Linked DNA regions of Flectobacillus major DSM 103. The protein of the gene in region 2 binds, or shares a complex with, the protein of the main gene of each other region. Links are inferred from orthologs where the notes say so. Each region holds a gene or a part of one and is shown on either strand. Other genes may lie near its edges.

The links. The genes of interacting proteins can lie anywhere in the genome.
Region 1: the proteins of scpA (region 2) and meaB are in contact, whole or in part, in a crystal structure (PDB 8DPB), measured with the Methylorubrum extorquens proteins. The link is inferred for Flectobacillus major DSM 103 from one-to-one orthologs. Residues at the interface, in SOR27001.1 of Methylorubrum extorquens: Glu577, Glu578, Asn579, Asp580, Gly581, Arg582, Arg583, Arg585, His596, Ala604, Ser605, Ala608, Asp609, Gly611, Phe612, Asp613, Val614, Asp615, Ile616, Gly617, Pro618, Leu619, Glu625, Arg628, Gln629, Val631, Glu632, Asn633, Asp634, Glu661; in SOR26638.1 of Methylorubrum extorquens: Arg20, Ala21, Ala24, Arg25, Thr28, Ser32, Arg33, Arg34, His37, Thr98, Gly99, Gly100, Ser101, Ile102, Leu103, Lys106, Thr107, Ala110, Ala113, Ile114, Asp115, Arg116, Ala118, Phe119, Ile120, Arg121, Pro122, Pro124.

Annotation. Positions count from the first base shown.
Region 1 is NZ_KE386491.1:808,557-812,429, forward strand. The notes cover bases 1,046-3,873. They hold meaB (methylmalonyl Co-A mutase-associated GTPase MeaB), read right to left. Parts: upstream 3,038-3,873; coding sequence 2,054-3,037; downstream 1,046-2,053. Other genes in these bases: FLEMA_RS0105250 (MFS transporter), read right to left, coding at 1,046-1,897; FLEMA_RS0105260 (2-C-methyl-D-erythritol 4-phosphate cytidylyltransferase), read right to left, coding at 3,320-3,873. Outside these bases: FLEMA_RS0105240 (DUF4332 domain-containing protein), read right to left, coding at 1-225; FLEMA_RS0105245 (hypothetical protein), read right to left, coding at 420-605; more of FLEMA_RS0105250, read right to left, coding at 716-1,045. UniProt on the Escherichia coli protein: Binds and hydrolyzes GTP. Likely functions as a G-protein chaperone that assists AdoCbl cofactor delivery to the methylmalonyl-CoA mutase (MCM) ScpA and reactivation of the enzyme during catalysis.
Region 2 is NZ_KE386491.1:5,427,869-5,431,820, reverse strand. Bases 1,041-3,952 are described here. They hold scpA (methylmalonyl-CoA mutase), read left to right. Parts: upstream 1,041-1,390; coding sequence 1,391-3,514; downstream 3,515-3,952. Other genes in these bases: FLEMA_RS75685 (translation initiation factor), read right to left, coding at 3,683-3,952; FLEMA_RS0165855 (methylmalonyl-CoA mutase family protein), read left to right, coding at 1,041-1,303. In the rest of the region: more of FLEMA_RS0165855, read left to right, coding at 1-1,040. UniProt on the Escherichia coli protein: Catalyzes the interconversion of succinyl-CoA and methylmalonyl-CoA. Could be part of a pathway that converts succinate to propionate.

The DNA of each region.
Region 1 (3,873 bases), 4.6 Mb from region 2 along the record:
ATCTGAAAGTTCTTCGGCAACACCTTTAATTCTGAACAAATCAGCCATATTTACCCAACGAAGAATACGACTTTCGTCGATGCCTGTTTTTTCTGCTAATTCTTTACGGCCTTTTTTTGATGCACCTACTTCCAATAACTCTTCAACAGTTTTGATATCTACTGTTCCTAGTTTTTCTGTATAAACTGGACCAATTCCTTCGATGTCTGAAATTTTGTACGCCATTTTTCTAAAGTTTAAATTGGGGCTATGTTGATTGTTTCTATAAATACTTTTACGCTTTGTGGGGTAATAAGCTAATTACAAAGCCTCAAATTGCAATAAATAATTTGAATAGTCAATAGACCACAATAATCTTTAGTAAACGGTTTACTCAAATGATTTTTTTGAGTGCCTAAGCCCAGGCTCAAGTAGTGGGTTTAGGCATATTGCTTGAGCTGATATTTTTTTCGTAACTGGTTGATTAAAAACTTCTTTTGGGCTGTAAAGCTGTCGGGGTGTAGCTCGTTGAATATCTTTTTCAATTCAGCAAAATGCTGAGGATTGTCCCATAAAAAGATTTCAGCATTGATGTTTTTTTGTTCTAAATATTGTTCAAATACCATTGTTATCAATCATTGAAAGGTACGAAATAATTGGATAAACTATATTTAATAAAATCACTATAAATGGAGAATTACCTCTTTGAAACCTATTTTTGCCAATAACTCTATTTTCAGCTATTAGCGGTGTTTGGCTTTTTTCGTAATGTCCATAAATATACCAAGCTGACCAATGCCAAAAATGCAGATAAGAAATAAGGAATAGGAAGGTTATGGGCATTGCCTTGATATATTTTTCCAGCAAAAACCGCCCCAATACCAATTCCTGCTTCTAGGGCAATATACATGGTTGCCATGGCTCGTCCTCTGAATCGTTCGTCGGAAAGGTCGACTGTCCAAGCTGTAAGTGTTGGTGTATTGAAACCCCACGAAAACCCAAATAAAATAGAAGCTAGAATAAAGGTATATAACGATTGGGCAAATCCCAACATAATCATTGATACAATTAATAAGATAGAAGAAATAATCAAAACAGGAATACGGCCATATTTGTCTGAGCTTTTGGCAAAAAACATCCGTACCATAAGCGATGCAATGGTATAAATAGTAAAAAATATACCTTTGTTGCTCATTCCCAATAATTTGGTTTGGTCAGGAATAAGTGTTAGCAATACCCCCGACGAAAACGATACCAATAGCATAACCAAAAATGTAGGCATGACACGTGGCTCAAAAACATCGACCCAGCCAATTTTGAAAAGTGAAAGTGAGAATTTTTGTTTTTGGGTTTTAGGAAGCGTTTCCTCCATATTGGCCAAAATCAAAATAGATAATAAGGCAAATGCCGATGATGTGTAAAACATCGTATTGATAGAAAAAATGTCAGCCAAATATCCTCCAATTGTAGGGCCAAGCGACATCCCCGTTGCCGTAAAAATACCTAACATACCCTGAGCTTCGCCACGCCTATCTTCAGGAATAATATCGGCCACATAAGCTGCCGTAGCTGTGGGTTTTGTACCAGTCGAAAGCCCATGAATAAAACGAAGAAACAAAAAACCTGCCACTGTATGAACAAACGGATAGATACCCCCACACACAAAACAGACAATAGAGCCAAATGCCATAATAGGTACACGACCGATAGAGTCGGTGAGTTTTCCAGAAAATGGTCTTGAAAAACCTGCTGTTAGGGTAAACAATGCAATAATATATCCGATATATTCTTTGCCTCCCATACTAGCCAAGTAGTCGGGTAGTTCAGGAATCATCATTTGAAAACTTGCCGAGAATAAGAAATTACTTAAACATAAAAGCCAGAATTGAAGGGTATAAATTGATTTTTGTTGAGTCATATTATTGGGTTTGCCATGCAAAAATAGTTACTAAATAAAAAACAAAACTTGATATAATCATCAATGATATTTGTAGAGCCAACGAATGGCTAGCTAATAAGACCAGTAGTAAAGTTTAAATAGCTTTTTAATATATATTCGGGCTTTGCTGATGTATTATTTTTCAAAAACGGCTAGTAATTCTAAAGCAGCCTTAATCGGGAGTTTTTGCCCAGCTACTACGTCTTGTTCTATTAGGGGTAATTGGTTTGCTACTTGTGTGTTTTGGTAGAATCTTTCTTCCAATGTTTGCTTGATAAAATCGTGCATCCAAGCCAAATTTTGCTGTTGACGATTACTAATAAAATGTCCATTATTTTGCAAAAGTTCACGATGCCGAACAATACTCTGCCATATATCATCAATTCCTTTGTTTTGTAAAGCCGAACAAGTAAGCACTTGTGGATACCAGCCACTGCTATTGGTTGGGAAAAGATGTAAAGCATTTTCGTAGGCTATTTTGGCCTGTCGGGCTTGTAATTCATTGCCCGAATCGGTTTTAGTAATAGCAATCAAATCGGCCATTTCCATAATTCCTTTTTTGATACCCTGTAGTTCGTCGCCTGCCCCTGCCAACATTAGCAACAAAAAGAAATCTACCATACCATGCACAAAGGTTTCGGATTGTCCTACGCCCACAGTTTCTATAATAATAACCTCAAAGCCTGCGGCTTCGCACAATAGCATAGTTTCACGGGTTTTGTGGGTAACTCCTCCCAGCGAAATACCTGCTGGCGAAGGCCGAATATAGGCCCGTGGCTCGCGTGAAAGCTCTTCCATACGGGTTTTGTCGCCAAGAATACTACCTTTCGATATTTGGCTACTAGGGTCAACAGCCAATACAGCAATTTTTTTGCCTTGATTGGTCAAAAACTTGCCAAAAGATTCGATAAAGGTACTTTTACCAACACCTGGCACTCCTGTAATTCCAATTCTGACTGAGTTGCCTGTATGTGGCAAAACAGCCTCTAATACCTCACGAGCTAATTGTTTGTCTTCATCTAATTGGCTTTCAATCAAGGTTATAGCCCTACTCAATATAACACGGTTACCGTTCAAAACACCCGCGATGTATTCTTCTTTAGTAAGTCTTCTTTTCATGGTTTTGTTTTTGTTATAAGTAAGCGACTTAGTCAATGCGAGCATAGTATCAATTCATTATTTATGTGTAGCGGTATTTTAGATGTAGGCAAAATGCTTGTAAATCGTATTTTAAGAACAATACAACTATTTTAGCTAGCTACCGAAATGCCAAATCTGATATATACATTTGATGATACTTCCTTTTCGTAGTGTAAAAATGATTAATAGTATGATTATTAGACTTTTATTTATGCAAAACTAACGCGCCAGTTGAATCGTATGGTAAAGCCAATATGATCCTCAAGAGGTTTTTTTCTTGAGTAAAATATGAGCCAAGAGTAAATCTTCAGGAGTGGTTATTTTAATATTTTCATAAGTTCCTTCTATCAAGTGAATCTCAAAACCTGCTGCTTCGGCCACGCTTGCGTCGTCGGTAAAAGTGGGTAATTCTTCTGTTTGGAAGGCTTTTTTGAGAAGTCCTACTTGGAACGTCTGAGGCGTTTGAATAAGCCTGACAGTGGAGCGGTCAACAGCCAATCCGTTTACACGAACCGAGTCTTTGGAAGGTACACTTACTACGGCTGTACCATTTTGGGCTGCAGTAATATAGCTATTGTTGATAACCGATGAGCTTACAAATGGCCTTACGCCATCGTGAATAGCTACAAGGCTGCTTTCGTCGGTAATAGTATCTAGGCCGTTTTTGCAAGATTGAAAACGGGAAGCCCCGCCCGAAACCAAACAGTGTGGTACTTGGCTAGCAACAGATTCATGAGTTTGACAAAGCGATTTCCAATAGGCTTGATGAGCTTGAGGTAATACCAAAATTAGCTCGATTGTGGGGTCTGCTTCCT
Region 2 (3,952 bases):
CTTTGAAGAAACCCTTTTATGGCAAGCCGAAGGCGACTTGCATATTGAATCCTATTATAGCCAAGAAGACATTACAGATTTACCTCTCGGTAACATCCAAAAAGCCCAAGTAACACAACTAACCCGAGCTTGGCAAAATCGAGAAACAATTGCATTATCTGACGAAAAAAGCACAAATTTACGCTGTATCAATGCCCTTAATCAGGGGGCAAATAGCCTTATTATCGACTTTGGTAGCCGATTAGTAACAGCTGTTGATTTCAAAATATTACTCAATCATATCAAACTTTCCGATACGCCAATTTATTTCAAAGTACAATCGCAAGGCCATGAAGTGATCGATACTTTAGAAAAACTCATCCCTTATCTTATGAAAGGAGGCGTACAAGATGATTTACTGTCTCACTGGATGCAATCGGGTAAAATAGATGATTTGGCATGGGGTCGTTTGGCCGACTCTATTAGAAAAGTACAAAATCACCCTCAATTTAAGGTGGTGCATCTTTCAAGCGAAGTGTTTCACAACGCTGGAGCCAATATCATACAGGAGGTAGCATTTACATTGGCCAATACTATTGAAGCTATCGACCAACTTACCAATCTGGGCTTGGAATTAAGCCAAATTGTACAAAAGCTAGAATTTTCGTTGGCTGTTGGGACTGATTATTTTGCTGAAATTGCCAAAATACGGGCATTCAAATACCTTTGGAGCAAGGTGTTGTCGGAAGGCTATGGATACGAAAATAGTCCTTTACCGATTTCAATTCAGTGCAAAACATCGGCGTATTTCGATGCGGCTCTTACCCCCAACACCAATATGCTACGAGCTACCACCGAGGCGATGTCGGCAATTATTGGTGGCTGCGATGCCCTAAGTATACATGCTTATAATGCTACTTACGAGCAAGATGATGATTTTGGACAACGAATTGCCCGCAATATTTCAACTATTCTAAAAGAGGAATCATACCTCGACAAAGTGATTGACCCTTCGGCAGGCAGCTATTATCTCGAAAACCTCACTTTTGCTATTGCCGAAAAATCGTTTGCTTTATTACAAGAAATTAGCCAACTTGGTGGTTCTATTAAGGCTTTCGAGCAGGAATGGATACAAAAGCAAATTGCTACTAATCAAGAACGTAGAGCTAGTAATATTCAGCTAGGAAAAGCCATTATGATTGGTGTAAACAAGTTTAGAGCCGACGAAAAACCTTTTATTTATCAACCCAAAACTCAGGTATCGGCTAGCAATTTTGCCTTATTGCCCAACCTTCGCTTGTCCGAAGTGATTGAGCAAGCTTAGTATATTTCTCCATAACAAAACAAAAGAGAATAGCTCCTCAAAAGGTACTATTCATGACTAAAACCAAGTATTCAATTTGTTGATTTTATGAAACCTAATCTTTCAAATATTCGCCTTCAGGAAGGAACTGTTCAGGATATTCAGCCAACTTCAGCAAAATTTTGGAAAGCTCCCGAAGGAATTCCTGTAAAACCGTATTTTACCCAAGTTGATTTGAACGATGCTCAACATCTTGGTTTTGCGGCAGGGCTTCCCCCCTATTTGCGTGGTCCTTATTCGACCATGTATGTACAACAGCCTTGGACCGTTCGCCAATATGCAGGATTCTCGACGGCCGAAGAATCTAATGCTTTTTATCGACGCAACTTAGCAGCAGGTCAAAAAGGGCTTTCGGTAGCCTTCGACTTGGCCACTCACCGAGGCTACGACTCTGACCACCCACGTGTAACTGGCGATGTTGGAAAAGCTGGTGTAGCCATCGATTCGGTTGAAGATATGAAAATACTCTTCGACCAAATTCCCCTCGACCAAATGTCGGTATCTATGACCATGAACGGGGCAGTATTGCCTATCATGGCTTTTTATATTGTAGCAGCCCAAGAACAGGGCGTTGCTGCTGACAAACTATCAGGAACAATTCAAAATGATATTCTAAAAGAATTTATGGTGCGGAATACCTATATCTATCCGCCCATTCCTTCGATGCGTATTATTGCCGATATTTTTGAATATACGGCTCAGAATATGCCAAAATTCAATTCTATTTCTATTTCTGGCTACCACATGCAAGAAGCTGGTGCTACTGCCGACTTAGAATTGGCCTATACCCTTGCCGATGGCCTCGAATACCTTCGTACAGGTATTGCGGCAGGCTTAGATGTCGATAACTTTGCCCCTCGTTTATCGTTTTTCTGGGCTATAGGCATGAACCATTTTATGGAAATTGCCAAAATGCGTGCTGGCAGGTTGCTTTGGGCTAAAATTGTCAAACAATTTAATCCTAAAAATGCTAAATCATTGGCATTGAGAACTCACTGCCAAACTTCGGGATGGTCGCTTACCGAACAAGACCCTTTCAACAACGTAACCCGAACTTGCGTAGAGGCCATGGCAGCGGCTTTGGGGCATACCCAAAGCTTACATACCAATTCGCTAGATGAAGCTATTGCTCTCCCAACCGATTTTTCAGCTAGAATTGCCCGCAATACACAACTGTTTCTTCAAAATGAAACTAATATTACCCGTGTCGTTGACCCTTGGGGTGGTTCATATTATATAGAATACCTTACCAAAGAGTTAGTTAATAAAGCATGGAGTTTGATTGAGGAAGTAGAAAGTTTGGGCGGAATGGCTAAAGCTATTGAAACAGGTTTGCCTAAAATGAGAATCGAAGAGGCTGCAGCTCGTAAACAAGCAAGGATTGATTCGGGAAAAGATATTATTGTTGGGGTTAATAAATATAAACTGAAAGAAGAAACAGCTATTGAGATTTTGGAAGTAGATAACCAAGCGGTTAGGCTTTCACAAATAGAACGATTAGAGCATATAAAAGCCCAACGAAATTCGGAAAAAGTAGCCGCCGCTCTTGAAAAACTCACCAATGCAGCCCAACAACAAAATGACAACTTACTAGCCTTGGCCGTTGATGCAGCCCGCGAACGTGCTACTTTAGGTGAGATTTCGATGGCCTTAGAGAAAGTATATGGCCGTCATAAGGCTATTATTCGTTCAATTTCAGGAGTATATTCAGCAGAAGTGACAGACGACGAAAACTTTAGAATTGCCAAAGAAATGGCAGATGCGTTTGCGAAACAGGAAGGTCGCAGACCTCGTATTATGGTGGCCAAAATGGGACAAGATGGCCATGACCGTGGGGCAAAAGTAATTGCAACCAGTTTTGCCGACTTGGGCTTTGATGTAGATATTACGCCTCTTTTCCAAACGCCCGAAGAAGTAGCCAAACAAGCTGCCGAAAACGATGTACATATCGTAGGAGCATCAAGCTTGGCAGCAGGTCATAAAACCTTAATTCCAGAACTAATTGCCGAACTCAAAAAATTAGGTAGAGACGACATTATGGTAGTAGCGGGTGGGGTAATTCCTGCTCAAGATTATGACTATCTATACAATGCAGGTGTAAAAGGTGTTTTTGGACCGGGTACAATTATTTCGATTGCAGCACAAAAAATCTTGAAAGAACTAATGGAGTAGTAAACATGAGTCATCCTGAATTTTGGGATAATTTACAATAGAGACCTCTTAATTGTATTTATTGAGATTCAAGAGGTGGACTATCGTGCTATTAACCAAATAGGGCGGTCGAAAAACTAATTTTGACCGCCCTATTTGATCTAAAATTCGAGATAACTTATGTTTTTATTAACCGACTTTCTTAGCTTTATAACCTTGTTGGAGTAACCAGTTCAATACTTTTTCTCTAAAATCGCCTTGTAGAATAGCTTCTCCATCTTTCACAGAGCCACCACAACCACATAGGTTTTTGAGTTTCTTGCCAAGTGCTTCCAAGTCGTCGTCACTTCCTACAAAACCCGTAATAAGCGTTACCTGTTTTCCTGCTCTAGCTTTTTTATCTAACAAAACCTTCAAATTTTGCTGATTTGCAGGCAAAGTAGCTACAGCTTCTTTTTC